DNA from 4 places in the Agrobacterium sp. 6Ca8 genome. Region 3 is predicted to be linked to each of the others. Evidence: predicted binding sites of a transcription regulator. Region 3 holds the regulator's gene; each other region holds the start of a gene.
What was found. Region 3 encodes LexA, which represses DNA repair genes until DNA is damaged. Its sites were predicted from a motif close to TGTTCNNNNTGTGTTCNG; they were not measured.
Positions count from the first base shown of each region.

Region 1 (7,390 bases), 650 kb from region 3:
ATTCCCGGGGGAAACATCGTCGACAAACGGCGATTTGGCGTTAAGCCTTTGTTTTTAAATATTTAATTTGTGAAAAAACAAGCTTCGCCAGTGCCTTGACTAGCGAAGCCCCTAAAACTATGTTGCGCGCGACTTCAGAGCGGGCTGGAACAGGCTTAATCCGTCACCGTTTACAACTCCAAAGGGTTCTGGCATGGCTGGAACGGAGAAAATGGGTGGGATTTTAAGATGACTGGCAACCGTGACGATAGTCTGGACGAGCGTCGCAAGCGCCTTGCCGAAGAGTTGGCAAAGGTGAAGGCGGAGGATGAGGCGGAAGTGAGGGCGGAGACCAATGCCGCGGAAAGCCGGAAAGGCTTTGCGATGGCGGTGAAGCTCTCATCGGAGTTCATTTCGGCCATCGTGGTCGGCGCTATGCTGGGTTATCTTCTGGACTATTTTGTCGGCACGACGCCGTGGGGGATGATCGTTCTTCTTCTTCTCGGTTTCTGCGCAGGCGTATTGAATGTGTTGCGTTCCACGGGCGCGGTGGCAAAGCCGCCGCTGCTTGAGAGAGCCGACAAGCGAGACGAGGGTGGAAAAGACGGCGTTTAAGCTGTTTTTTCTTGCAGTTGAGATGCCGCCATGAGCGGCGACAGGTAAAGAGGGCAGCCGGTGGCAAACGATCCGACCCATCAGTTCTTGGTGCAGCCGATCATTCCGATCGAAATTGGCGGCGTCGATTTTTCCTTCACCAATGCGTCGCTTTTCATGGTCGCGACCGTGGCCGCCGCTTCCGGTTTCCTTTATTTCGCAACGTCGAGCCGCGGTCTGATCCCGACCCGCATGCAGTCCGTTGCTGAAATGTCCTATGAATTCATCGCCTCCATGCTGCGCGAAGGCGCCGGCAAAAAGGGCATGGTGTTCTTCCCATTCGTATTCTCGCTGTTCATGTTCGTGCTGACTGCGAACCTTCTCGGCATGTTCCCGTATTTCTTCACGGTCACCAGCCAGATCATCGTCACCTTCGCGCTTGCCTGCCTCGTCATCGGCACGGTCGTCGTTTACGGTTTCTACAAGCACGGTCTGCATTTCTTCGGCATCTTCGCACCTTCGGGCGTTCCGAAGGCGCTTTTGCCGCTTGTCGCGTCAATTGAAATGATTTCGTTCCTGTCGCGTCCGATCAGCCTTTCCGTTCGTCTCTTCGCGAACATGCTGGCTGGCCACATCACGCTCAAGGTTTTCGCAGGCTTCGTCGCCTCCATGGGTGCGCTCGGCGCGCTCGGTATCGGCGGTGCAGTCCTGCCTCTCATCATGACGGTCGCAATGACCGCTCTCGAATTTCTCGTTGCCTTCCTGCAGGCTTATGTGTTCGCGGTACTGACTTGCATGTACCTGAACGACGCCGTGCATGGTGGTCACTGAGAAGTAAAGTCGCTGGCCCCGGCAACGGGCGCCAAAAGATAGCCGCAACAACCAATATCTCAAGGAGTCTCACATGGAAGCGGAAGCAGCAAAGTACATCGGCGCAGGTCTCGCATGCCTCGGCATGGCTGGTACGTCCCTCGCACTCGGCCGTATCTTCGGTGATTACCTCTCCGGCGCACTGCGCAACCCCTCTGCTGCCGACAGCCAGTTCGGCCGTCTGGTATTCGGCTTCGCCGTTACGGAAGCTCTGGGCATCTTCTCGCTGCTCGTAGCTCTCCTTCTCCTGTTCGCTGTCTAATAACGGCATCAGGTCTGGATCACGGCTCGCGCAAATTGCGTGCCGTGATCCTTCGCATTTGCAGTCCCCCTGGAGGTGAGCATGTTCGTGACCGAGGCTTATGCCCAGTCAGCACCGACCGTAGGTGAAACGCATACGGAAACTCCGGCTGTCGGCCAGCCGCAACCGGAAGCCACGCACACGGAAACCGGTGTAGCGCACGGCGCCGAACACGGTGCTTCCGGCGTTTTCCCGCCGTTCGACCAGTCTACTTATGCATCGCAGGTCCTGTGGCTGGCGATCACGTTCGGCCTTTTCTACCTGCTCATGCAGAAGGTCATCGTTCCTCGCGTCGGCGGCATTCTTGAAAACCGTCATGGGCGCATTGCACAGGATCTCGATGAAGCGGCACGGCTGAAAAGCGAAGCCGACGCAGCCGTCGAAACCTATGAAAAAGAACTCGCGGCAGCCCGCGCCAAGGCAAGCTCGATAGGCTCCGCGGCACGTGACGCCGCCAAGGCGAAAGCCGATGCCGACCGCGTCGCGATCGAAGCCGGACTTGCCGAGAAGCTTGCCGCCGCCGAAAAGCGCATTGCGGGTATCAGGGATCAGGCATTCGCGGATGTCGGCGCCATTGCCGAGGAAACCGCGACCGCAATCGTTGACCAGCTGGTTGGCGCCAAGGTCAAGGATGCCGACGTCAAGGCCGCCATTGCAGCCGCTTCGACTGTGAAGGGAGCCTGATATGGCGTTTGATGCATCATTTTTCGCTCTTGTCGGTCTTGTCCTTTTCTTCGTCCTGATCGCCTATCTCAAGGTTCCGGGCATGCTCTCCAAGTCTCTGGACGAGCGCGCACAGAACATTCAGGACGAACTGGCCGAAGCCAAGCGTCTGCGCGAAGAGGCACAGCACCTGCTGGCCGAATATCAGCGCAAGCGCAAGGAAGCCGAAGCTGAAGCAGCTGGCATCGTTGCTGCTGCCGAACGCGAAGCGGCCGCCCTGACCGCCGAAGCAAAGCAGAAGACGGAAGAATTCGTCGTCCGCCGCACGGCCCTGTCGGAACAGAAGATCAAGCAGGCCGAAGAAGACGCCATAGGCGCCGTTCGTGCCGCCGCCGTGGACATCGCCATTGCAGCTTCCGAGAAGCTCATTGCCGAAAAGACCACCGCTGCCGCAAAGGCCAAACTTTTCGCCAACACCATTGGCGAAGTGAAGTCGAAGCTGAACTAAGTTCATCTCGTACTATTCAAAACCCCTCCGGCGCCCGCCGCGAGGGGTTTTTTGTTTTATGCCTCAGCCGGGGGCTGTGTTGGCAAGCTCGTGGGTGCACACTGTGGTGCCTGCTTGCAGCGTGTCTATCGATGTCTGTCGACCTTTGGAGAAAAAGCATCGGCTTTGAAGACTGGATGCTGGCCGGCAATTCGTGGCTGCCAATTTGTCGAGGCTTGTTAAGTGATCGCGGGATAGATTGTCTTGGCCTCGAGCGCTATCAGCACCGCCAGTACAAAAGCTGCCGCGGTGGCAACCAGAAATGCGCCACTGAAAGCCAGGCCTGCTTTCGCGATGCCCAAGCCGAGATCCTGCATCAGCCATCGTATCTGAGCCTGCGCATACCAGATCGTGGCGAGCGCAATAATGGCGAGCCCGAACGTAAGGCCATGTTCCAGAGGCATGGATGCAAAATCGAAGCCCATAACAAGGACAAATGTAAACGGCGCAGCCACGTAACATTGGCTGAAGAACGGCGGACGCAGGGAGTTTCGGGTGATCCTCACCCGTTTCCACCGCAGAAGCGTGACGGCCATACACAGCGGATAAATCCCGAATATAACGCCACGCGCTATGAGCAGGTTCGAACCCGAACCAAGCTCCCGGGCGGCCAATGTGGGATCGTAAATGGTCGGAAGGGAGGCGGAGAGCCCCTGCGAAAATAGCAGAGTGATCAGGAGGAAGAGGGGTGGACTCAGTGTGTCGTCATACTGGTCCTCGAGCCGATCCGCGAGTTCGCTATCGGCGTAGCGCATCATGCTGAGCGGTGCGACGACCGATCGCCACATTGTCAGCGGATAGAAGAGGAGCCATGAAACCAGCTCGTAGAGAAGTTCCTCGAGCGACTTCAACAGTTTCATGAAATCCAAATCTCTTCTCCCAAAGCCCGTCAAGTCCACGCATTGAGATAGAATTCTACCAGTGGAGACGTAGATCGTCACCTCATGGCAGGGCGCTGAAATCCGGGGCGAGACCGCATTCTCCGCTTCAGGATCGTGGTTTTCGATCAATCCTGCTTCAGCGGCCTGAAACTCATCCGGTGCAGCGGGCAGGGCCCATGGCTTTCTATGGCGCGCAGGTGGGCTGGTGTGCCGTAACCCGCATGGCCTTCGAAACCATAGGAGCTGTGCACTACACCGGCCCGTTCCATCATCCGGTCACGGGTCACCTTGGCGATGATCGAAGCGGCGGCGATTGAGAGGGAGCGGGAATCGCCCTTGATGACGGCCTTCGACTCGCAGGTGATGCCCGGCGGCTTGTCGCGGCCATCTGCCAGCACGAGGGCTGGGGAAATTTCGAGGCCGAGTACGGCGCGACGCATCGCGTCGAGGCTGGCGCGCAGGATATTCATGGTGTCGATAAGGCCGGGGCCGGAGGAGGCGACGGAAACGATCGATGTTTCCATGATTTGCAGAAACAGGCTTTCCCGTTTCAGCTTGGTCAGTTTCTTGGAATCGTCAAGACCACCAGGAATATTGTCGGGATCGAGAATGACAGCTGCCGCAACCACTGGTCCCGCGAGAGGCCCCCGGCCTGCCTCATCCGTGCCGGCCACGGGCCAAAGCCCCTTCTTCCTCGCTTCAAGTTCGAAGGAGAAATCGGGGCCCGTATCGGCGAGATCAAAGAGGGCAGGAGAATCGGGTGTGGTGCGGCGTTTCATGCGGCAGAAACTTGCACACACACCCGATCTCCTGCAAGCCCCCGGAAGCGGGCGATGACGGGCGCGGCCAGCCGGGTCAAGGGGCGTGGCCAACCGTGCCCCTTAGGTCGTCATGACCTTTGATCCTCCAACGGGGCGGCGGAGGAAAAACGATCGCACGCGAGGCGGCGGGTTCCGGGGGTGATGTCCGACGGGCCAGGGAAAACCCGCCGGGCATTTCGTCAAGAGCATGGCCCCGTCAACAGGAAAGGGCCACCACTCCTTATGTGTCTGCACCGCTGGGTATCGTTGCACGCATCGTACTGCGCCCTCGATCGGCCAAGCGGGCCTCATATTTTCAAAGCAGCGACAATTGCACGCCGGCACCTCCCGGCGGCACGAAGATATCGTCGCGCAGGTGAATGCCGCGGCGGATGAGGCCAAGCCGTTTCGTCGCCATTTCGAAACGCCTGCCTATCTGCCATGCATAGGGACCAGCACCCTTCATGCGTTTTCCGAATTCCGCATCGTAATCCTTGCCGTCGCGCATGGAGCGCACCAGCGACATGACATGCCGGTAGCGGTCCGGATAGTTGCGCAGCAGCCAGTCGCGGAAGAGGGGGCTGACCTCCAGCGGCAGGCGCAGCAGCACGTAGGAGGCCTCCGTTGCGCCAGCGGCCTTGCCGGCTTCGAGAATGCGTTCGATCTCATGATCGTTGAGTGCGGGAATGACGGGTGCCATCATCACCGCCACGGGAATGCCGGCATCCGTCAGCGCCTTGACCGCTTCCAGCCGCTTTTCGGGCGTGGCGGCGCGCGGTTCCATGCTGCGTGCCAGCTTGCGGTCCAGCGTCGTCACGGAAATACCAACCTTGACGAGACCTTTCTTGGCCATGGGCGCGAGAATATCGATATCCCGCTTGATCAGGGCCGATTTGGTGACGATGGCGACGGGATGGTCGGCCTTTGCCAGCACTTCCAGTATCTGCCGCATGATGCGCCATTCGCGCTCGATCGGCTGATAGGGGTCGGTATTGGTGCCGATGGCAATGACGCGCGGCTTGTAGCCGGGCTTCGCCAGCTCCCTTTCGAGCAGCTTTGCCGCATCCGGCTTGGCGAAAAGCTTCGCCTCGAAATCCAGCCCCGCAGAGAGCCCCATATAGCTGTGCGTCGGACGGGCGAAACAGTAGATGCAGCCATGTTCGCAGCCGCGATAGGGATTGATGGAACGGTCGAAAGGGATGTCAGGCGATTCGTTTCGGCTGATGATGCTGCGCGGCTTTTCCACCTGCACTTCGGTGCGGAACTCCGGCAGCTCCTCGAGGGTCTGCCAGCCATCGTCGAAAACCTCCCGCTGCAGGGCCTCGAAGCGCCCGCCCGGGTTAAGTCCGGCACCACGCCCGCGACGACGGTCGATCTCGATGCGCAGGCCCGACGCATCGGCCAGCGCATTGGCAATGTCAGGCGTATGGCTCGGCTGGAAAGCAGCCTGCCCCGAAAGCGTATGGTCTCTCATCTGGATGCTCCCAGGGTGCCGCACGCCTCTCAAGGCAAGCCAACGCCCTAAACCGTTTCCACTCGAACCGGCGTTTCATTGCCTCTTCGAATGATTAAATTCCTACCGCAGAAACGAGAACATTACAAGAACAAAAAATGCAAAATCGATAGCTGGCAGACCCGCGGCCGGGGTCTTGTTTGTATCAATCCCACCTGAAGGTGGGCTAGAGTTAAGCCTGAACGGTCGCGGATTTTCTGACGTCCAGTGCAGTGGCAATTTATTGTGCGATGCGTTAGAGCTATGCATATGTTGACAGTCATAATGGAATGCCGGGATCAGGAACCGGAACTGGCGCATACGCTGTCTGCGCTTGTAACCGGGGCCGTGGAAGGGCTGGTAAGCGACGTTGTGATCCTCGATCACGGTTCGCGCGATGGATCGTCGCGCGTCGCCGATGCCGCTGGTTGCCGTTTTTATGCGCAATGGGATATTGAGGATGTCATGCGCTCGGCGCGCGGGCATTGGATCCTGCTGGTCGAACCGGGTGCGCGTCCGCAGAGCGGCTGGATCGAAGAGATTCTCGAATATGTGGCTGTCTGTGCCGAGCCCGCGCGTTTCTCACCGTCCCGGTATCACAAGCGGCCCTTTTTCAGCCGGATAGTGCGCCGCCGTCCTCCCTTGGAATGCGGCTACCTGATGCCGAAGAAACATGCAGTGGCGATCGCAAAATCCGGCATGGCCCTGACACAGCTCGTGCACGCGCAAAAGCCGCGCCGCCTGAATGCGGAACTGGTTCCCGCCTGGACGGCGAGAACTTCCAACTAACCTGCAACGATGATGAAGCTGCTGTCCCTAGCGGGCGGTGATCACCTTGCCGGGGTTCATGATGCCGGCGGGGTCAAAGGCGTGTTTGATGCGTCGCATCAGGTCCATTTCAATGCCAGGCCTGATCGCGGCCAGCTCGTCGCGCTTCAACTGGCCGATGCCATGTTCGGCCGAAATCGAGCCGCCGAGCGACAGCACGATGCCGTGCACGATCTCGTTCATATCCCGCCAGCGACCGATGAATTCAGCTTTGTCCGCACCAACCGGCTGGGAAATATTGTAGTGGATGTTGCCATCGCCCAGATGGCCGAAGGCGCAGACGCGGGCGCCGGGAATGGCGGCAAGAACTGCCTTTTCCGCGGTTGCCATGAATTCCGGTATCTTCGACACCGGAACGGAAACGTCGTGTTTGATAGAGCCGCCTTCCGGCTTTTGCGCATCCGACATGCTTTCGCGCATATGCCAGAGCGCCTG
Region 1 is NZ_AP026433.1:424,855-432,244, forward strand. It holds gene ACZ5A6_RS02080 (AtpZ/AtpI family protein) at 229-594, shown strand; gene ACZ5A6_RS02085 (F0F1 ATP synthase subunit A) at 655-1,404, shown strand; gene ACZ5A6_RS02090 (F0F1 ATP synthase subunit C) at 1,478-1,705, shown strand; gene ACZ5A6_RS02095 (F0F1 ATP synthase subunit B) at 1,787-2,428, shown strand; gene ACZ5A6_RS02100 (F0F1 ATP synthase subunit B) at 2,430-2,915, shown strand; gene ACZ5A6_RS02105 (permease) at 3,134-3,823, opposite strand; gene ACZ5A6_RS02110 (ribonuclease HII) at 3,961-4,614, opposite strand; gene ACZ5A6_RS02115 (PA0069 family radical SAM protein) at 4,952-6,109, opposite strand; gene ACZ5A6_RS02120 (glycosyl transferase) at 6,398-6,916, shown strand; gene ACZ5A6_RS02125 (FAD-binding oxidoreductase) at 6,944-7,390, opposite strand, start outside.
Region 1: the regulator LexA is predicted to act here: its motif matches at 6,225-6,242, upstream of ACZ5A6_RS02115 (PA0069 family radical SAM protein).

Region 2 (7,390 bases), 780 kb from region 3:
CACATGTAGCCATTGTCCTTGAGCTTCACCTTGCCCTTGAACAGTTCGACGGCCGGCGCGTGGCCGATGGCGACGAAGACGCCGTCGATGGGCGTATCGCTGATCACACCGGTCTTGGTGTCACGCAGTCGCACACCCGAAACAGAGGGTGGCATTGGCGGCTTGGCGGGAGCGCCGGTGATTTCGGCGATTTCCGTGTTCCACAGGATCTTGACGTTTTCCTTGGCGAAGAGCCGTTCCTGAAGGATTTTCTCCGAGCGGAAACTGTCGCGGCGGTGCACGACGGTTACCGACTTGGCGATATGGGCGAGATAGAGCGCTTCCTCCACGGCAGAGTTGCCGCCGCCGACCACGATCACATCCTTGTTGCGATAGAAGAAACCGTCGCAGGTGGCGCAGGCGGAAACGCCGAAGCCCTGAAAGTGCTGCTCACTCTCGATACCGAGCCACTTGGCCTTTGCGCCTGTTGCGATGATCAGCGTGTCGGCGGTCCAGACCTGACCGGAATCGGTCTTGACCACGAAGGGGCGCGTGTTGGTTTCGACTTCGGTCACGAGGTCACTGACGATTTCCGCACCCACATGCGTCGCCTGCTTCAGCATCTGGTCCATCAGCCAGGGGCCCTGGATCGGATCGGCAAAGCCCGGATAGTTTTCGACATCGGTGGTGATCATCAGCTGGCCACCCTGTTCCATGCCGGCAATCAGCACGGGTTTCAGCATTGCGCGGGCCGCGTAGATCGCCGCGGTATAACCGGCGGGACCAGAGCCAATGATCAATACCTTGGTATGGCGGGCAGACATGGAAACAATCCTTTTTAAAGTAGCGGGGCCTTTCGGCAGCAGAACATTCCAGCCGCAGCACGGTGGACAGGCCGCAACCCCTTCGTTGCCCGGTATTTAAGGTTGTCTAGTGCCTTTATTCAAGGGCAGCCTTGCGTTACCAACAAGGCAGTTGTGGATGCGTGCGCAATTTTGTGACCGGCCGGCGGCATATTGTTGCGAATCCTGCGCCTGGTAGTACAAGGAAGTTCTCCGGCTTAACGAGGAACCTCTCCGTGACCAGCGTCGAACTCGATGCCATCGATCTGAAAATCCTGCGCGAATTGCAGCGCGACGGGCGCATGACCAACGTGGAGCTGGCCGAACGGGTCGGTATTTCCGCGCCGCCGTGCCTCAGGCGCGTCCGCAAGCTGGAAGAAGCCGACGTGATCGAGGGTTATCACGCCATGTTGAACGCGCCGAAGCTCGGTTTCGATCTCGTTGCCTTCTGCATGGTCGGCCTCAAGCGCCAGTCGGACAGCAATCTGAAAGCCTTTGCAGCGGCGACGGCCGGATGGTCGCTGGTGCGCCAGGCCTGGATGGTATCCGGCGAAAGCGATTTCCTTCTGCATTGCATCGCCAGAAACCTGACCGAGTTTCAGGATTTCGTCATCGAGGTTCTGACAGCGGACGAAAACGTCGACACCGTGCGCACCATGCTCACCATCCGTCAGGTCAAACGCGTCGGTCTGGTCGAAATCTGATCGGCGGACCTTTGAGTGATTGCGCCGGCGCTTACCCGCGCCGCAACGCGTCATAGATCGTGCCGAGACTGGTCGCCTCTTTTTCCAGCGGAAATGCAGTACGCACATGCGCAAGTCCGGCACGGGCATGGTCACTGGCGAGAGCAGGATCGGCAAGATAGGTTTTAATGGCATCCCGCAGGGACGCGTAGTCGCCGGCCTCAACGACCATGCCGGTCTCGCCCTTGACGATCATTTCCTCATAGGCGCCGGCATTGCTGGCAACGACAGCCGTCTCGGACGCCATGGCTTCCAGTGGTGTCAGGCCAAAGCCCTCGTTGCGTGACGGTGCGACATAGAGGGTTAGCCGCCGATACCAGGGCTTGATGTCGTCCACCTCGCCCTGAAACGCGATGCGGTCCGCAAGACCGGCTGCTGCGACATCGGCCACGAGCTTGTCGGCGAAGGCCTTGTGCTCTGCGGTCACGCGGCCGGAGATGACGGCCGTCCATTCGGGATAGTCGGGCAGAAGTTCGATCATGGCGCGCACGAAAAGGTCTGTTCCCTTCTGGTGGCGCACCCGTCCGAAACATCCGATGAGAAATTGCCCCGGCAGGCCGGTCGAAGCGATCGTATCCTCCGGGCCGGTTGCGGGATGAAACAGCTCGGTATCGACGCCATGCATGACGACGCTGTGTGGTACTTCCAGAAACGAGCCTGAGCGGCCGCTTGTCGCGACGACCGCATCCATTTTCGAAATCAGAAAGCGGGTATAGGCGGAATGTCGCCTTTGCGCCGCCGAGGTGAACATCAGCTTCACCTTCATGCGCAGCACGTCACGCATGAGAATGCCCGGCAACATTTCGAGATTGCGGCGGGCGTGCCAGATGCGCGGACCGCTGAGCGGGCCGTTTTGCCAGAGCCGCCACAGATCACGGAAGCGCACATGTGGCAGATGCTGCGGCAGGCCGGGGCCGATGACGGCCACTTTCTGACCCAGCCGGTTTTGTACCGGAATAAGCTGAACGATGGTGGAGGTAACGCCGGAGAGCCTGCGCTTGAAGTTCGGCGCAAGCACCTGCACATCTTTCAGACTGGCGTGGGACAAGATGGGCTTCCGTCTTTGCGGCTAAGGCAGGATGTTCAGTTCAGGATATCAATGCAATGCGCCCGAGGGGCGCATTGCATGAAAGGGCAGATCAGCCCCACTGTACGGCGAGAATCTCGTAACCCTTGGCGCCGCCCGGTGCGTTGACTTCGATGCTGTCACCGACTTCCTTGCCGATGAGGGCGCGGGCGATGGGCGAGGAAATGGAAATCCGTCCAGCCTTCACATCGGCTTCCTGGTCGCCAACGATCTGATAGATTCTCTCCTCGTCGCTATCCTCGTCGATAAGCTTGACGGTGGCGCCGAACTTGATCTTGGAACCGGACATCTTGGAAAGGTCGATGACTTCCGCGCGTGCGGTCAAGTCTTCGAGTTCAGTGATGCGGCCTTCGTTATGGCTCTGGGCTTCCTTGGCAGCGTGGTATTCGGCATTTTCCGAAAGGTCGCCATGGGCGCGCGCCTCCGCAATTGCCTCGATGATACGGGGACGCTCCTCCTGCTGGCGAAAGCGCAGCTCCTCCTGCAGCTTGATGAATCCACCGTGCGTCATCGGTACTTTTTCTACCATTTTTTTATCCTTCGCAGTCCTGTCGCTTTACTTGCAGACACAAAAAGAAACAGGTTCCGGAGGGGAACTTCGGAACCATGCCAAAATCATAACTAAGCCGACTATATCAGAAGACGACAACGAAATGCCAGCAAATTTGAGACGGGCATTTTCTTGCATTCGTTCAGGGCTTTAACAGATGAGATTGACATTTTTCAATAGAACATATAGTGAACATAACCATGAAGAAGTCAATCAGGCAACGGCTGGCCATTCTTTCCGATGCGGCCAAATACGATGCGTCCTGTGCCTCCAGCGGCACGACGAAACGCAGCTCTGCTGCATCCGGCGGACTTGGCTCCACAGAGGGGTCAGGCATATGCCATGCCTATGCACCGGACGGGCGTTGCATTTCGCTCCTGAAGATACTGCTCACCAATTTCTGTATCTATGATTGCGCCTATTGCATCAATCGTTCTTCGAGCAATGTCGAGCGGGCGCGGTTTACTGCCGAGGAGGTGGTGTGGCTGACGCTGGAGTTCTATCGGCGCAACTATATCGAGGGGCTGTTTCTCTCTTCCGGTATTATCCGCTCTTCCGATCACACGATGGAAGAGATGGTGCGGGTGGCGCGGGAACTGCGCGTCACGCATGGCTTTCGCGGCTACATCCATCTGAAATCCATTCCCGAAGCATCGCCAAAGCTTATTGAGGAAGCGGGGCTTTACGCCGACCGGCTGTCGATCAACATCGAATTGCCGACTGATAGCGGCGTCAGCCGTTTTGCGCCGGAAAAGCAGCCCGCCAATATTCGCCGCTCGATGGCTGATATCCGCCTGAAGATTGAGGAGGCGGGGGAGCCGACTGTCAGGACGCGAAAGACCAAACGTTTTGCGCCTGCCGGACAGAGCACGCAGATGATCGTTGGGGCGGATGGGGCTGATGACAGCACCATTCTGTCCACCAGCGCCCGGCTTTATGGCAGCTATGGTTTGCGGCGCGTCTATTATTCGGCTTTCAGCCCCATTCCGGATTCGTCGAAGAACCTGCCGCTCATCAAGCCGCCTTTGATGCGGGAACACAGGCTTTATCAGGCCGACTGGCTTTATCGTTTTTATGGGTTCGACATTGGTGAAATAACCGCGATCGGCGGTAACGGAATGCTCGATCTCGATATAGATCCGAAGCTTGCCTGGGCGCTGAAAAATCGCGACCGTTTTCCAGTGGACGTGAACGTGGCGGATCGCGAAATATTGCTGCGCGTGCCCGGCTTCGGTACCAAGACGGTCGCCTCGATCCTGTCTTCACGCCGGTTTCGCCGATTGCGGCTGGAGGATATCGCCCGCTTCGGCGTTTCCCTGAAAAAGGTGAAGGCCTTCATCGTTGCCGAGGGCTGGACGCCGGGCAAGCTGACTGAACGGCCGGATTTGCGAGCGATGTTTGCTCCGCAGCCCGAACAATTATCGCTGCTGTGATGTACGGCCCGGTTCTGGAAGGGCGGGGCGATTTCGGCGAGTGGCGTGATGCGGCGCGCGCGGCTCTCGCCGCCAATGTGCCGCCGGAGGCGATTGACTGGCGGTTGCGGGATGAGAAAGCCGGGCTTCTCGATTTTGCCGGAGAGCCTTTGCCGGCGGCCCGTGCGGATGACGTGCAGGTGTCCGTTCCAGCCTCCTTCGTGACGTTGGCGCAAGCGATTATCTGTCATAGCGATCCGGGTCGTTTCGCACTGCTTTACCGGTTGCTGTGGCGGCTGAAGCGGGATCGCGCCCTGTTGCAGTTCAAGTCCGATGCGGATGTTTCCGAAGCCCGGCAGCTTGAAAAATCGGTCCGCCGCGATTGTCACAAGATGACGGCCTTTGTTCGCTTCAAGGAATTATCCTTGCCGCAGGGGAAGGGCGCGCGGCGGCGCTTCGTCGCATGGTTCGAGCCGGATCACTTCATCGTCGAGCGCACTGCCCCGTTTTTCCAGCGGCGGTTCACGGATATGGACTGGCTGATCGCGACACCGAACGGTTCCGCGCGGTGGGACGGAAACGTGCTGGAGACATCGCCGCAGGCCGCGTCCAAGCCTGAGCTGACGGATGAAACGGACGAGCTGTGGCGAACCTATTATGCCAATATATTCAATCCGGCGCGTCTGAAGATAAAAGCGATGACGGCAGAGATGCCAAAGAAATACTGGAAAAATTTGCCGGAAGCCGAGCTTATTCCAGGTCTCGTTCTCGGTGCCGAGGCGCGGGTGCTGGAGATGGCGGCAAAGGCTGCGAGCCAGCCGCAACCATTCCATCACCGCCTGCAGGCCGCGGCCTCGGCGCGTGAAGAGCCGCCACCGGCGCCGGACGGTACTCTCGCTTCATTGGCGCGGGAGGCTGGCCAATGCACGCGCTGCGCCCTGCATTGCAAGGCAACGCAGACAGTATTCGGCATGGGACCTGAAGATGCGAAAGTGATGATCGTCGGGGAACAGCCGGGAGATCACGAGGATCTTGCCGGAAAACCTTTCGTCGGTCCCGCTGGTCAGCTGTTCGACCGGACGTTGGTTGAAGCCGGTATTGACCGTAAAAAGCTTTATGTCACCAACGCCGTCAAACACTTCAAATACGAGGCCCGCGGCAAGCGGCGCATTCACCAGCGACCGGATGCGGGCGAGGTGCAGCAATGCCGCTGGTGGCTTAACAAGGAAATCGAGCTGGTACGGCCGAAGCTTATCGTTGCCATGGGTGCAACTGCGCTTTATGCGCTGACAGGCGGAAAGGAAAAGGTCTCCGAGGTTCGGGGTCGCCCGATACCGATGCAGGAGGAGCGGACGCTTTTTGTCACGGTGCACCCTTCCTATCTTCTTCGCCTTCCAGACTCGCAGCAGAAGGAGGCGGAAATGCAGAATTTCAGGAATGAAATTGATTTTATAAGATTGTTCTAATAGAATGTTCTGTGTGTTTTTACGTTATATTGGATGATCATCGATGTCTTCATCGATATGATTAAATTTTTGTTTATTGTTATTTTTATTGAAATTTTATACTTGATACCATAATTCAGATATTTATATTTATTCATTGCGTGGATGTATGATGCTCGGCGAGCTAGATCTTGCAACAGTGATACTGATGCAAAAGTGTTCTTACATTGTTGGAATGCTGAGTTTTATATATCTGAAGCTCACAAATCGTGGTTTGCACGGCCCGACAGCTCTTGCAGCAGGCTTCGCAGCCATGGCTGCCGGCTCCACGCTCGCTGGGTACGGCGAATGGGGAATAATGTCTCCGGCCTTGTGGCAATTCGGCAGCATCGTCTTCGGTATCGTGGGTTATGCGCTGATCTGGCTTGGCCTGAAAATCGTGAGCGATGGACGTGCTGCCAGCAGGGGGACAGTATCAGCTGTCTGTTTGATTGCCTTGCTGGCAATTGTCCTTGCACAGCAGGTGGCTGACAATAACGCTTATCGTGCGGCCCTGTTCAACGGTTGTGCGGCTGTGGCCTATCTTGCGGGAGCGGGCGGGCTTTTTGCGCGGTGGCGCAAGGAGCCACTCCTGTCCCGCTTCGCGTTGGGCGCGATTGCGGGTATTTCCGGCCTGATTTCGTTGTCGGTGGCAAAGAGCGTGCTTTTGCCCCAATACGCCGCCATCGATCTGGTCAATGCGTTTTTCTTGATCATCATGTTGAACTTCGCCATTGCGCTGTTCGTGATGATGCTGGTAGCCGAGCGGTCAGAGCGCAAATTGCTGGTTCTCGCCAACACCGATCCTTTGACGGGCGTCAAGAACCGTCGTTTTTTCTTCCAGGCCATGCCGGTGGTGCCGGGTCCCCACGATGCGGCGATGCTGCTCGATATCGACCACTTCAAATCAATCAACGACCGCTTCGGCCACGCCGTCGGCGACAGCGTTCTTCAGGAAGTCGCGAAGCGTATCGGCGGCAGCATACGCGGTGGTGACGTGCTGGCGCGTTACGGTGGCGAGGAGTTCATCATCTTCCTGCCGGGTGCCGGTGTTCAAAAGGCTTGCATGATCGGAGAACGCATTCGCGATGCGATTGCGATAACCGAAGTCGATTGCGGCGGTTTGCGTGTCGGCGTGACGATCAGCATCGGCGTCGCAACCAGCGGCGATATGCGCTGCGATCTTCAGACCCTGGCGGAAATGGCGGACCGCGCCCTTTACCGCGCCAAGACGGATGGGCGCAATTGCGTGCGCGAAGCCCTGGCGGCGTGAGGCTTTTGAGCTTTTTGTGA
Region 2 is NZ_AP026433.1:1,855,273-1,862,662, reverse strand. It holds gene trxB (thioredoxin-disulfide reductase) at 1-803, opposite strand, end outside; gene ACZ5A6_RS09300 (Lrp/AsnC family transcriptional regulator) at 1,058-1,525, shown strand; gene ACZ5A6_RS09295 (glycosyltransferase family 4 protein) at 1,557-2,612, opposite strand; gene greA (transcription elongation factor GreA) at 2,704-3,180, opposite strand; gene ACZ5A6_RS09285 (putative DNA modification/repair radical SAM protein) at 3,402-4,634, shown strand; gene ACZ5A6_RS09280 (UdgX family uracil-DNA binding protein) at 4,634-6,079, shown strand; gene ACZ5A6_RS09275 (GGDEF domain-containing protein) at 6,231-7,370, shown strand.
Region 2: the regulator LexA is predicted to act here: its motif matches at 3,379-3,396, upstream of ACZ5A6_RS09285 (putative DNA modification/repair radical SAM protein).

Region 3 (7,390 bases):
GAAGGCAACGCCCTGACCGGGTGCCGCGGGCACCACCAGACGGCCGTCCGCTTTTGCGCAGGACACGCCATTAGCAGCAAGCACCGCCTCTGTCACGGCAAGATCGTGTGACGAAAAGACGATGCCCGCGCCGCGCAATCCTCCTTCGTTGCCGTCCTGAGCATTCAGGGCCTGCCCGCCGAAAGGCGGTTTTCCGGTCAATCTGATGCTGGCATTGCCGGTCGCAAAAACCATATCACCGCCCGGAGACCTTTTGTCTTCACAGGCAAACACTGTCTCGATCAGGCCCGCCACCTCCATATTGCCGCCGGAAAACAGGACGATTTCACTGAGGCCGGTGACACCATTGGCGTGGCGCTCCAGCATGGTGCGATCGCCCGGAAGGGCTTAAAGCCGTTGACAACTGAACAAAAAGAAATCCGCGGCCGCCCCGCTTGCCGCAAAAGCAAGCCGGAACGCCGCCTCGCCTTGCGAGCCATCCGGCATCCGAACAGGCCGCGAAAACTCGAAAACATCGCCCGCCGAAAGGCCGGCTGCCCGAAACCGCTCATGGTCAACCAAGGCGTCTTCAGTCCTGGCGACAAGAGCCGAAAAACCCTCCTGCCCGTCCCGTTGCCGGAAGGCCACATCCCTGCCGGTGAACACATCACCCCTCTCTATTGAGGCATTATATTTAGCCGGATCAGCAATTGCGAGCGGCTCCAGATAGGTGCCATCGGCGAAAAATACGCAGGCATTTTGGGTGCCGAAAGGATGCAGAGCCTCCGGCGCAACCGTAAAGCCAAGACTGACGAGGCGCTTCACGGAGACGCCTATGACTTCCACGGGCAAAACGAGATGGTCAACGCTATAGGGTTTCGTCATGACATGTATCCTGCTGGCCTTCCGCCCGGAGCATGCCGGGACGGTTTCGACCGCACAAAAGCACAATTGCGTGCTATGAGGCAAATCATCACAGCAACAGATGGCACCTTCACGAAATTTTAGGGGATTGCAGAACACATATGGAACATATAGTGTTCGTTCTGTATTTGTTTCGCGACTTCCACTACGATTCTAAAGGGTGTTTTCCTCATGCTCACGCGCAAACAGCAGGAATTGCTTCTCTTCATTCATGAACGAATGAAAGAGTCCGGCGTGCCGCCCTCCTTCGATGAAATGAAGGACGCACTCGATCTTGCTTCGAAATCCGGCATCCACCGCCTGATAACCGCTCTCGAAGAGCGCGGGTTCATTCGTCGGCTACCGAATAGAGCTCGGGCGCTGGAAGTCATCAAGCTGCCCGAGGCTTATACGCCGGGTGCAAGGCCGCAGCGCGGCTTTTCGCCAAGCGTTATCGAAGGCAGCCTTGGCAAGCCCAAGACGCCGGAACCGGCCCCTGCCCCCAAGACGCCGGCCAATGATCTGGGCGGGGCTGTCACCGTGCCGGTCATGGGCCGCATCGCTGCGGGCGTGCCGATTTCCGCCATACAGAACAACACCCATGATGTGGCAGTGCCAGTAGACATGCTTGGCACGGGCGAACATTACGCGCTTGAGGTCAAGGGTGATTCGATGATCGAGGCCGGCATTTTCGACGGCGACACAGTCATCATCCGCAACGGCAACACTGCCAATCCCGGGGATATCGTTGTGGCTCTGGTGGATGACGAAGAAGCCACGCTGAAGCGCTTCCGCCGCAAGGGAGCCTCCATTGCGCTCGAGGCGGCAAACCCAGCCTATGAGACCCGTATCTTCGGGCCCGACCGGGTGAAAATTCAGGGCAAGCTGGTTGGGCTGATCCGCCGCTACCATTGATCTTATCGAACCGAACGTATTCGCTTTACGATAGGCGTCATCGTGAAGATGGCGCCTATATCGGGTTTGGCTGTTTCCAAACGTGGCGTGCTTTTGCGGGTGCACGAACATATGCGCCATTCAGCCTATGCGCGTTGCCCTTTCTAAACTGAGTTCCTGCTCCATAAAGATGCTTCGGTTTCGCTACAGGCGTGGTAGCGAATGGGCTGCTCGCTGTAATTGTCGAAGCGATCACATCCGCTGTTTTTTAGCGACGTTGTTCTGTCGTGTTGCGCAGTCAGTTTTAGTCGTCACCAAAGGGTGACTTATCGCAAGGCGCGCTCTCGGCGACCCCACATCACCATTCATCAACGGCGTTTATGGGAGCCATGGATAATTTTCGATATTCCGTGAACGCTTGGCAGGTGTAGAAATACGCGTCATATCCGGGAGATACGCCATGTACGATCTTTATATAGCCAACAAGAACTATTCTTCATGGTCGCTACGGCCGTGGGTATTGATGCGCACGCTCGGTATCGCCTTTGATGAAAAGCTCATTCCGTTCGGCGAAGGCGTCTCCTTCTCCTCCTTTTCGCCGACGGGCAAGGTGCCCTGCCTGGTCGATGAGGGTATGACGGTTTGGGAAACGCTTTCGATCGTCGAATATCTTGCTGAAAGACACCAGGGTGTCTGGGCAAGCGACAAGCATGCCAGGGCCTGGTCGCGTTCGGCCGCAAGTGAGATGCATGCCGGCTTTTCCTCGCTGCGCAATCTCTATCCCATGTCGGTGGGCATTCGGGTCAAACCCAGGGGCGGCGATGCCGGGCTTAAAGCCGATATAAAGCGGATCGATGCGTTGTGGAGCGAGGGTCTCACAAAATTCGGCGGGCCATATCTTGCCGGTCAAAAGTTCACGGCGGTCGATGCTTTCTTCTGCCCGGTTGCATTCCGTTTCCAGACCTATGGCAGTGCGGATCTTTCGCCAGCAGCGAAAGCCTATTGCGACCGGCTGCTCACCCTGCCTGCCATGCAAGAATGGTACGAGGCCGGTTTGAAGGAGAGCTGGCGCGACGCTGGTCATGAAGAGGAAGTTGGCGAGATCGGCGAATTGACTGAAGATTTGCGCGCCAAGACCCGTTGATCCATGCTGGCGGCAGTCATTGCGACGCCGCCAGCAGCCGGATGATGGGCTGCGGCAGATCACGGTCGAAACGTCCGCTTTTCCAGTCGTAATAACGGTGCTGGCTCCAGGGCCTGTCCGTTCCGGCGATTGCGGCGCGCAGCCCGCTCGCCACACCCTCCTCCCTCTTGTCAGCAAAATCTATTTCCACAGAACCGAGACGCCGCAAGATGTCACGGCTGAGCAGGAGTGCACCCGAGCGGCACTGCGAAAAAGAGGTTCTGCGGGAAACAACGACGATATCGGCAATATCGCAGGCTTTTCCGGCGAAGCGGCCATCTTCCAGAACGACGATCCATTCTCCGCTCGCGGCGCTCGCTACGCACCATATGTCTTTCCTGCAGGTGAAGACGCCAGCTTTGGCGTCTTTGAGCGCCGCCGTCATCTCGCGTACCACCACAGCCATGTCTTTGGGCGACAGTTTCGATCTCGAGTCAGAACCAGCAGTATTTGCCGTGCTCTCGCCATTTATAAAACCCGGCGGCACGGTTTTTTCCGGCAGCAGCAGCGCCCTTTGCCACTGGCCGTAAACGAAGCTCTGCGGACGGGCTTTTGTGGTTGAGACCTTGCCGTCCTCCAGGAGTGCCACCAATTCGCCGTCCTCGTGAATCAATAGATCCGGCAGATCACGATAGGCCGTAACTGCCGACACGCCGAAGGCCAAGAGCAGAAACGGGATGCCAAGAAGCGCAAGCCGGCTGCGCAGCAATGTCAGCAGCAGGAAACCCACCGAAGCCAAACCGATAAACCAGCCATGCGGACGCCCAGTCGCTGCGCTGCCGCCCCAGGAGGCCACCTCGTTTGCAACCTCGATGACGAGTGCCATGCCATAACCCATGATCTTCAGGAACGGCGCGTCGAGCCCGAAGGGCATCAGCAGCATGGCGAGAAGAGCGAATGGCATGACGATCAGCGACATGAGCGGCATTGCAGCCAGATTGGCGAACAGTCCATAGGTGGTGACACGGTGAAAATGTTCGGCCGAATAGATCGCCGTAGAAAGGCCCCCGATCAGCGACGTCGTGATAACGCCGCCAATGACCGCGCCCATCATTTCCGCCACCTTCAGCCATGCGGGCTTGCGCCCGATGAACAGCCGTTCGCGGTCCGTGCGCCAACGGCTCCAGAAGGCATAGGCGGAAACAAGCGCTATGGTGGCCGCAAATGACATCTGAAAACTCGGACCCATGATTTCCGAGGGCGAGAAAGCCAGAATGATCAGGGCGGAAATGGCTACGTTTCTGAGGCTGAGTGATGGTTGATCGAAAAGGACCGCGATCAGCATCACAGACATCATCAGCCAGGCACGCTCGGCGGAAACGGCAAAACCGGAAATCAGATAATAGGCAAGCGTCATCAGCAGTGCCGCGAAAGCCGCGATCTTCTTGACCGGCCAGCGCTGCGCAAAGGCGGGAAACAGGCTGAAGGCCAGTCTCAGGCCAACAAAGAATATGCCGGAGGCCAGTGCCATGTTGAGCCCGGATATGGCAACGATATGGGCAAGGCCGGAGAGCCGCAACGCCTCCATCGTCTCCGCCGATATGGCCTGTCTCTCATCGGTGATGATGGAGGCGGCGAAGGCTCCGGCATCACCGCCGATGGTGGTGCGGATGCGTTCGGCAATTGCGCTGCGAAGGCCGTAAAGCCGCATATCGGCCCATTCCAACCAACCCTTTTCAGGCCTTGCGTCACCAACGGGTGATACAAGCGCATCCGGTGATTTATAAAAGAAACCGGTCGCGCCTATGCCTTTGAAATAGGACGTGAAGGCGAAGTCGTTCAGTCCCGGCAAGGCCGGGCCGGACGGCGGCGAGAGGCGGACCTTGCCGCGAAGGGTTGCGCCGAGTGCGATCGGCTCGCCTCCGCCACGCGAAAGCACTGATATCCTCTGCGGCGGACGCGACAATGTCGGGTCCGCTGTTGCGGTCAGATCGACGACATATCGCCAGTAGCCGCGTGCATCGACCTCCCGGCGCGCCACGGTGCCGGTGATGGTGGTGGTCACGGGGGTATCCAGCACCACGGTCCCTACCCGTCGGGTTTCGAAATCTGCCAGAAGCATGCCGAGCAATAGAAAAGCGAAGGGGCCGCAAACCGCCGCCGCAATGCCAGCCTTGTATCTCACAAAGAGCGCCAGAACGGCGACAAAAAGAAATGTGGCAATCAAAACGACCGGGGAAGGCGTGGCATCTAGAGAAAACCAGAGTACCGCGCCGCAGCCGATGGAAACGGGAATGAAAAGAAAATCGTGGCCGAATGCGCGCTCCTCGGCCAGGCACGTGGCGATTTTTTCGGCCAAGGTAGTGTTGCGGTTAATCTCGGGAATAATGGCGGGAGTGTCATATGTTGCCGCATCACTGCTTCGGCGGAGAGGAAACAGAATTTCCCGCGTGCCGGGCAAGTCTCCCTGCATCGTTTTAGCATATTCGAAATGCTGTTTTTCCCCTTGACCGAGCAATCCCCACCGCCCCTTGCCGCACCAAAAACAGGTTTGCAGACCAGCGCTGGGGATTGCAATCCTTTACTTTAACGATGCGTTGACCGAGATTGAATTGCTGCTGCCGGGAAAGCCTGAAGCAACGCGATTGCGTTTGCCGCAATGCACAATTTGACCTTTGGATAGCTTGGCATCCGCGCAAGGATCATATAGCTAATCGGTAGACGCTTAACCGCGGGGCGTATCTCAACGCCCCCACCCGCATGTTTTCGGAGGATCAGTATGACGGAAAAAAGCGCTACAGTGACACTTGGCGAAAAACAGGTCGAACTCCCGGTCAGGGAAGGCACGATTGGACCAAGCGTCGTCGATATCGCCACGCTGTACAAGCACACGGGCTCCTTCACCTACGACCCCGGCTTCACCTCGACAGCCTCCTGCGAATCCAAGATCACCTATATCGATGGTGACGAAGGCGTTCTTCTGCACCGCGGCTTCCCCATTGAGCAGCTTGCCGAACAGGGCGACTTCCTGGAAACCTGCTATCTGCTGCTTTACGGCGAATTGCCGACGGCTGCGCAGAAGAAGGACTTCGACACCCGCGTAACGCGCCACACCATGGTGCACGAGCAGATGAGCCGCTTCTTCACCGGCTACCGTCGCGACGCACATCCGATGGCTGTCATGTGCGGCACGGTCGGCGCGCTCTCGGCCTTCTATCACGACTCGACCGACATTACGGATCCGCACCAGCGCATGGTCGCTTCGCTGCGGATGATCGCGAAAATGCCGACGATCGCCGCCATGGCCTACAAGTACCATATCGGCCAGCCCTTCGTTTACCCGAAGAACGACCTCGATTACGCTTCCAACTTCCTGCACATGTGCTTTGCCGTGCCTTGCGAAGAGTACAAGGTCGATCCGGTTCTGGCCCGTGCCATGGACCGCATCTTCATCCTGCATGCGGATCACGAGCAGAACGCTTCCACCTCCACGGTGCGTCTTGCCGGTTCGTCGGGTGCAAACCCGTTCGCCTGTATTGCAGCGGGCATCGCCTGCCTCTGGGGTCCGGCACATGGCGGCGCCAACGAAGCGGCGCTCAACATGCTCAACGAAATCGGCACGGTTGACCGCATTCCGGAATATATTGCCCGCGCCAAGGACAAGAACGATCCGTTCCGCCTGATGGGCTTTGGCCACCGCGTGTACAAGAACTACGACCCGCGCGCCAAGATCATGCAGAAGACGATGTACGAAGTGCTGGAAGCCACCGGCAACTCCGACGATCCGATCATGCAGGTCGCGCTCGAACTCGAAAAGATCGCTCTTTCCGATCCTTATTTCGTCGAGAAGAAGCTGTACCCGAACGTCGACTTCTATTCGGGTATCACGCTGAAGGCGCTTGGCTTCCCCACGACCATGTTTACCGTGCTGTTCGCACTGGCCCGCACCGTCGGCTGGATCGCGCAGTGGAACGAAATGATCGAGGATCCGCAGCAGCGCATCGGCCGTCCGCGCCAGCTCTACACGGGCGCCGGCAAGCGTGACTACGTTCCGGTTTCCAAGCGTTAAGCCGGGAAACCAACCAACATAAAAAAGCCGGCGGGTTTTATCCGCCGGCTTTTTTGTTGGATATGATCATCGAGAAGAATAGCGAAACCTGCCCTGCCGACCCCAGGAAGCAGACAGGATCGCTACCGGTTCAGCCTTGCCGCTTGCGGCTGTTCAGCACATCGAGAAGTATAAGGGCGCCGGTTTCGCCAGGAGGCACTTCTGTGTGCAAACGCTCCTGCACAAGAGCATAGCCTTCCAGCATCGCCCGCCGTTCGGTGGTGTCGGATGAGAGCCGTTCGGCCCAGCGCAACATCGACCCTGCCCGTACCACCTCGTTGAAATATTCCGGCACCACGACATAGTCGGCAATCAGGTTCGGAAGCGCACCTGTCCAGGTTTTCACCCGCTTGCTCAGCATCGTGAAAATCCAGTCGGTCTTG
Region 3 is NZ_AP026433.1:1,070,919-1,078,308, reverse strand. It holds partial or broken gene ACZ5A6_RS05365 (VOC family protein) at 1-864, opposite strand, end outside; gene lexA (transcriptional repressor LexA) at 1,075-1,797, shown strand; gene ACZ5A6_RS05355 (glutathione S-transferase family protein) at 2,237-2,920, shown strand; gene ACZ5A6_RS05350 (ComEC/Rec2 family competence protein) at 2,937-5,372, opposite strand; gene gltA (citrate synthase) at 5,679-6,968, shown strand; gene lpxB (lipid-A-disaccharide synthase) at 7,099-7,390, opposite strand, start outside.

Region 4 (7,390 bases), on a different replicon from region 3:
CGGATACTGGTGTCTGCCATGCGGCCTCCCAGCACATTGCCGATCACGGAAGCGACGCCAAAGCCGAGCAGGGCGAGAGCAATCGGCGTGGTCTCAAGCAGCGTCACCTGTTCGAGGAAGGGACGCACATAGACCGAACCGGCAAAATGCCCCGTCATCAGCAACAGGATGGCAAGCATCCCAAGTTGAACGCTACGCCGCCGCGTCAGGCGGAAAACATCGGAAAGACTGTTGCTTGTACTTGCCGGCAGCGAGGGTAGGCTGAATATCTGAAGCAGCATGGCAATAATCGCAAGCCCCGCCGTCATCGACATGGCAATGCGCCATCCCACCCAGTCGCTGATCAAGGCGCCCATGGAGGGGGCCGCAATGGTGGCGAGTGAAACGCCGAGTGTGACGATAGCCATGCCGCGCCCGGTCGAATTCGCGCCAACGAGCCGCGCCACGACAGCAACCGAAAGCGCCCAGAAGCCGCTGAGCGCAATACCAAGTCCGGCCCGGCCGACCAGCAACAGCCAGAAATCGGCAGCAACTGATGCGAGAATGTTGGAGCCGATCGCCAGCGCACTGAGACCGACAAGCACGGTCTTGCGGTTCAGTTTGCCGATGAGAACATTGCTCAGCAACGCGGTCACAGCACCCACGGAGGCCGTCGCCGTGACAACCTGTCCCGCCGTACCCTCCGTAATGCCGAGATCTCGCGCCATGGGCGTCAACAAACCTGCGGGCAAAAACTCGGCCGATACCAGCGCAAAGCTGGTGGCCGCCATCGAAAGAACCGCAAACCAGGTTGCGGCGGTCCATGCGGGTTCTTCTGCGGCCTCCAGGCCAATCGTTGACCCATCAAATTCTGATGTCGTGTCCGTCATGGTGTCTCTCCTTGAGTTGGGAGAGTTTTAAACGAATTTTTTCGGATGATATGTATCTAAAAATCCGAATTTCATACCTATTCCTCCGAAAATTGTGCGTTGCACAATGTCCAGCGGCACATATGCGCAGCTTTTTTAGCTGAGACCAGGAAAAGTGTTAGGGCGAATTACCGTTTTTGGGGCCTGAATGCGGCCTCAATCACTTTCACATCGCGTCTGCCCTTGGCGACCTCGCGGTCAAAACACATCGCATAGAGCGCGGTGCCTTTCTGGTCACGGCAGCGCCGCCTGGCGCTTTCGGAAACCATCTTTTCAACATCAATCGGCGGCGATTTCACTAGTGAAACCTGCTGGCACGCAGCCAGCGCAAAGGCTGATACAACAAGAAAAGTTCCTTAGAAGGCACGATAGCCTCATCTCCCCTGTACCACAAAAATGGCCCTAAGCGGACATTTCTTTGTGAAATGCAGAAAGTTGTACACTTTCAATCGGGGATGCTTCAGCTACCAAAATGCCCGCTGCGGGAAACTAAGCACGCCGTGGGCAACCAAGCCGGTGTCAGTCGCTGACACCAGATGAATGAGGAAACGCTCTATCCGAAGTAAAGCTTGGTCGCTCAATTGGACCCGACCACTTGGAGTCTGGGTCCAAGGAAAGGTTGGTATTGCAAATCCGTGAGCGAAACTGTGTCTGACTTTAAGTATGCCGTTTAAAAAGTCCTGTGACTGCTGCCTATTGAGTTGAGCTTTCCGCCAAGTCCAGTCTGAAATTGGATCGTAACCGGTACAGCTTATTAGGAGTTCTCGCGAATTTTCCCAATTTGGCGTGTTAAATTTCTTTAATTTTTGGTCAACAATCGGTGCAACTATAGAATGGAGGCTAACATAATCCGTAAAGGCAGGGTTCGCTATTTTCTGCACAAATTCAAGAATTACTTGATTGAGGTATGAGTCCCAGCCCGCTACGTATTTCGCCAGTGCGGCATGAAAAAAACGCGTCTTTTGCTCATACGAAACGGGGCGAAGACGTGCGTCTTTTCCAACAGCGCGTAATTCGCGAGCCGCCTCCACGGACGAATGAAATCGAGTGTAGGAGACGCTCGACATTCAAAGCCTCGCAACAAATTCGCGGAGCGCGGCCTTATAATTATCAAGAGGGCCTTCGTTGAGCTGGACGCGTTCACCGTCAAACTCCTTTGGGCCTGGTTTTAGTTTGAATATTGGAGTACCAGTTGCGGCGCAGTATACTGATGCGCCGTGATAATCTGGAATTTGAACGAATGATGTACTTGGTTTTTCTTTTGGAATTGCATAGAAACTTCTGTGCTTCGCGTGAATATTGTCAACAGTTTTCTTGATGCGCTCGCTTACCACCCGAAAAGCTTTACTTGGTTGACCATCGTAAAGTGTAACGCGATTTGAGACAAACGTGTGAAGCCTCGGTTGATTGATGCCCTCTTCACTCGCCTTGCGTGCAAAGCTGATCTTCGCATATGTCTCTGTGTGCTTGTCTCCTACGCCGTATAGCAGAGCAATAACATTTTCGATGCCACGCCTTGAACTGTCGTCAGCCGTAAACGGGATAATGACATTATCCGCAGCCACTAGCCCAAGCTGAGTGTAGACTGCAAAGCTTGGGTTACAATCAATTATAAATATTGAGTCTCGTTGCCCGCTTCGTCGTTTCAGGGCCTGACGAAGATCGTTAACCCATCCTATTACCTTCGCCCAAGCATCAAACGGCACGGCTAATTGAGAAGTCTGACGGATAGCTTCGGAAAGAATTTCCAGAAGATTATCGCCACATACGAGCCAGAGATTTTCTGGGATTTTTGGATTGAATTTTTTTGGGTGCGCTAAATAGGTTTCGACGTCATCGATCATCCTAAATGGAGAATTTAAGCGGTCTTCCAAATAGCCAGCGACTGTGCATCGAGGCTTGGAATTCGTGAGTTCCAACAACGCTTTTGCATCAGGATCAAATCCGCCGAGAAGAGTTTCAGACAGATTTCCTTGAGGGCACAAATCGATGACGTAAACGTCGGTATCCGGATGGAGGTGAGCATACTCCGTTGATGCGATAAAAGCCAAGAAGCTCTTTCCCACGCCACCTTTGTTATTCCAGAACGCGTAACCTGTCATGACTGCCCCTCATTATTCTGATCGCGATGCCAGCCAAAAGCCTTTCTGCTGCACGGTTAGAGCGGCTAGCTAGCGTTCGCAGTGCAATCAGTACGCGTTAGTCGCTCGGCAAGGCAAGGGCTCAATGTCAGCTACTGGAGCTTTGTTGCCGTCAATGTTGCAGCGGTAGCCTTCAGAACGGCCCACCGCGCCTATTGGAAAACTACAATCGAACTTAATCGACTGATTCGCAGAGATCGTCTCCTGCGCCAACGACCTTCCCAATTCGCCCCAAAATCTGTTGCCGAACAGCAACGTTTTGCCGGAGATATTGGGGCAAACACATATGCATTTACTGACAGCGGGCTACTTTTATGAGCTCGGCGGTCTTTACATCGTGAAAGACCGTCGTGAACCTCCCGGCGACAACCTAACGAGCGGAGGGAATGTCGTGAAATTGAGGTACGCATTAGTAGATGGGGAACGCCAAGAGGCGCAGCCAAAACTCCGCGGCAGTTGCCCGAACTGTGGAATGGATGTTATCGCCAAATGCGGCCAATTCCGGATATGGCATTGGTCGCATAGACAAAAGCTGGAGTGCGATCACTGGTGGGAACCAGAAACTGAATGGCATCGGAAGTGGAAATGCTTCTTTCCCGATGTCTGGCAAGAAGTCATCCATGTTGCCGAAGACGGCGAGCGTCATATTGCCGACGTGAAGACCGATAGAGGCCTGGTCATAGAGCTTCAACACTCCCCAATTTCTCCTGAGGAACGCCTTTCTCGCGAGATTTTCTACAAGCAAATGGTTTGGGTCGTGGACGGCCTCCGATACAAACTCGATCTCGAAGCCTTCCGGTCGGCGGTCGAATTCGCCACCATTCTAAGAGATGATCCGCTCTATCTGGACCCGGGCCGGAAGACCGGAATATTCCGCCGTTGGGCTCCACTGCGAACCTTTGTATTCATCGATTTCGGAGATGAACAGTTTCGAGTGGCGGGCTGTTCTCTGCCTGAACCCGTCCTGTGGCAATTCTTGCTGCACCCAGTGACGAACGATGTGGTCATCGCGGGAGTAACGCGCGCCAGCTTTGTAGACTATTGCCTCAATGGCGGCGAACTGCGGCCTCTGACGCTGTTGCGACGCGCTATGCCAGTCCCCCGGCCTCGATACGTCCGCCGCTATCGCTAGCGCCAACTTCGATGCGGATGCGTACCTTGTGCCCATCAATCGAACTCAGCAAACGTAACTCCATCTCTTGGCGACTTTCCGCTAAAACTGCAGCGACATTGATCTTGGAGGGACCGCATAAAGGCCCAATAACACAGACGAAAGTAAAGGATTCGGGTGCATTAGAAAGCGATTGCGAAAATCCTATCGTGTAAGCCCATGAATCAGGCGGTTACGGTCGCGGACAAATCAATACGACGATTGAATCAGGGCTTTCCTGCATAAGCAATGCGAATTCCTTGGCAATCCGGCTACATCCGGCCTCACCGAACAATCTTCAGCTCCATCGGGTCCGCTGTCATCCGTTCACACTGAAGTCCTACTCGCGCCAGAGAGGCCGAAATATCGACGCCGCAAATGCATAAGTGGAGGTCGTGCCAATCTTTGCCAACAGACCGATTTACAAAGGATTTTTTTCTCGCCATACGAGGCCATCTATTCCGACGAGCGTCGCCAACGTGCGCGGCGTCTCGTAAATTGTTTCGCCATCCACAACCGAGTTACACACATCAGCCTCCTAGAAAGGCATCACGATATCTCGGCCGCCGGTTCGTGTCACGGCCGCTGAATTTCTAGGGGGTAGATGAGATGCTCACCACCAATAGTTTTTCAACAGTATCGACGCTCTGCGGCCATGACGGCCGTCGGCGTTGCCAGTCATTGGGCAACAGCCGCGGCCGCCCAGCCTTCAGGTGCAGCCGCTTCAGCGATCGCTTGCCATGCACGGTTGCAACGACAACGTTGCCATCTGCCGGCGTGACACTGCGATCGACCACGGTAAAATCGCCGTAGAAGATGCCGCCGTCCCGCATCGAATTACCGTCGACCTTCCATAGGAACGTCGCGGGCGGGTTGCGGATCAGAAGCCGTGTCAGGTCGAGCGATTCCCCAACATAATCATCAGCCGGTGACAGAAAACCGGCGCACAGCCCGTGAAGCATCATGAGAATGGAGTTTTCTACCTCGAATCGAAGGCTCAGTATCATCGGAAAATGTCCCTTTCACGAGAGTAGCGAAAGGAACAAATAAGGAACATAAGCGGCGACTAAAATCAAGTAAGTTAAAAGACCCGCGACTACAACTTTATCTTGAGAAATTAATCTGAAGTTGGTTTTATCCGCATTGGATCGATGTCGTGGAGGATGATCGAGCATGTCTAGTCGAGGCGCAGAATGGTTACGGTGGGAGCCACACATCCATGCGCCGGGTACCTTGTTGAACGATCAGTTTGGCGCAGCACCATGGCCGAGATATCTGGATGAGCTGGAGAGCATCGCGCCTTCTCTGACAGCAATTGGTGTGACCGATTACTATAGTATGGCAACCTACGAGAAGGTGCGCGCAGCGAAAGACGCTGGACGACTTCCCAATTGCAATCTCATTTTTCCGAATATCGAGATGCGCCTTGCGATCGGCACAACGCGAAACAATTTCGTCAACGTGCATCTTCTCATCGATCCATCGGACGCGGATCACGTTGAGAAAGTGAACGATATTCTTGGAAGACTGACATTCACCGTTGATGAGCAAGGCTATGGATGTACGGTGCCCCAACTAATTCGGCTGGGTAGGCACTTAAACCCGCTGCTCATAGACGACCGTGCTGCACTTCAATATGGCGCCGAGCAATATAAGGTGTCGCTGGAAGACCTCCGCAACGCCTTGAACCATACTTGGGCGAAAGAAAATATTCTAGTTGCTGTCGCGGGAGGTGCCGACGGAGCAAGCGGCCTCCGGGACGGATCCGATGCGACGCTACGAAGGGGTATCGAAAGGTTTGCTGACATAATTTTTTCCGGCAGCCCGAAAGATCGTGACTTCTGGCTAGGGCTGAAGGACGGCTGCGACGCGGACTTCATCAGCAAACACTATGGAGCCCTTAAACCAACATTATGGGGATCCGACGCTCATGATATTTCTCGGATGGGCAAGCCTGACCAAAACCGTTTCTGTTGGATCAAGGGAGATGCGTCTTTCGATGCACTGAAGCAGGCTTGTATCGAGCCGCGACGAGCATATGTCGGACACTCACCAACCATTGGCGCAAGCCCCTCCCAAGTAATTTCGAAAGTGGAGATTAAAGGCGCAGATTGGGCACTAACGCCGGAGATCGATCTGAATCCAGGCCTTGTTGCAATTATCGGCGCACGTGGATCAGGTAAAACCGCCTTGGCGGACATCATCGCGGTTGGATGTGATGCATTCCCAAAGACCACTAATAGCAAATCGTTCATCAGTCGCGCCAACGAGGATGGCTATCTCCACGGGGCTTACGTGGAGGTAAATTGGGAGACCGGAGGTCAGCCAGAAGTCCGGTTTCTTGATCAACCGTCTTCAGAAATTTGGGACGGCGACGCACGCGTCAGATATCTTTCGCAGCAATTCGTCGATGATCTCTGTTCTTCGACCGGAATGACAGACGCGCTGCTCCATGAAATAGAACGAGTCATTTTCAATGCCCATCCAAGTAGGGATCGCGATGGCGCTGTTACGTTCAGCGATCTCCTTGATCGCAAGGCATCACGATATCGGGACTCCCGTGCCCGAGAAGAGGTCGCACTAGCGACCATTTCGGAACGCATCGGAATCGAGAGGGAAAAAGACAAGCTTGTGGGGAGCTTAAAGACCCAGGTAATGGAGAAATCCAAGCTGATCGCGCGCTATACCGCCGACCGAGCTCGGTTGATTCCGAAAGGTTCGAACAAGGAGGCGGTGCGTCTTGCTGCTTTAATTTCGGCTGCGGAAAATGTGCGCTCGAAGATTAGAGCTTTTGCAAATCGCAAAGCTTTTCTCGTTTCAATTTTTGATGAAGTAGAGGACCAACGAACCAACCAAGCCCCTGAAGCGCTGAGAAGTCTTAAAGAGCGCCACGGTCCGGCTCAGCTGGACAAAACGGAGTGGGAGAAATTCCTTTTGAGCTACTCGTCCGATGTGGATGAGTTTCTCGTTAGACAGCAGCGGGCCGCCGACGTCATTATAAATGATATGAAGGGCAGTATCCCTTCAGAGCTAATGGAAGGGTCGGCATACATCCCTGACGACGCCGACCTAGAGCGAACGACACTCGCTAGTCTCGAAGCTGAGATAAAGCGGCTGGAAAAGCTCATTGCCGCAGATAAAGAAACCGCCGATCGCCTCAACGCGCTTTCGAGCAAGACAACGGAAGAGAC
Region 4 is NZ_AP026434.1:1,058,090-1,065,479, forward strand. It holds gene ACZ5A6_RS19010 (MFS transporter) at 1-869, opposite strand, end outside; gene ACZ5A6_RS19015 (hypothetical protein) at 1,373-1,975, opposite strand; gene ACZ5A6_RS19020 (ParA family protein) at 1,976-3,010, opposite strand; gene ACZ5A6_RS19025 (competence protein CoiA) at 3,336-4,181, shown strand; gene ACZ5A6_RS19030 (LexA family protein) at 4,793-5,206, opposite strand; gene ACZ5A6_RS19035 (TrlF family AAA-like ATPase) at 5,373-7,390, shown strand, end outside.
Region 4: the regulator LexA is predicted to act here: its motif matches at 5,238-5,255, upstream of ACZ5A6_RS19030 (LexA family protein).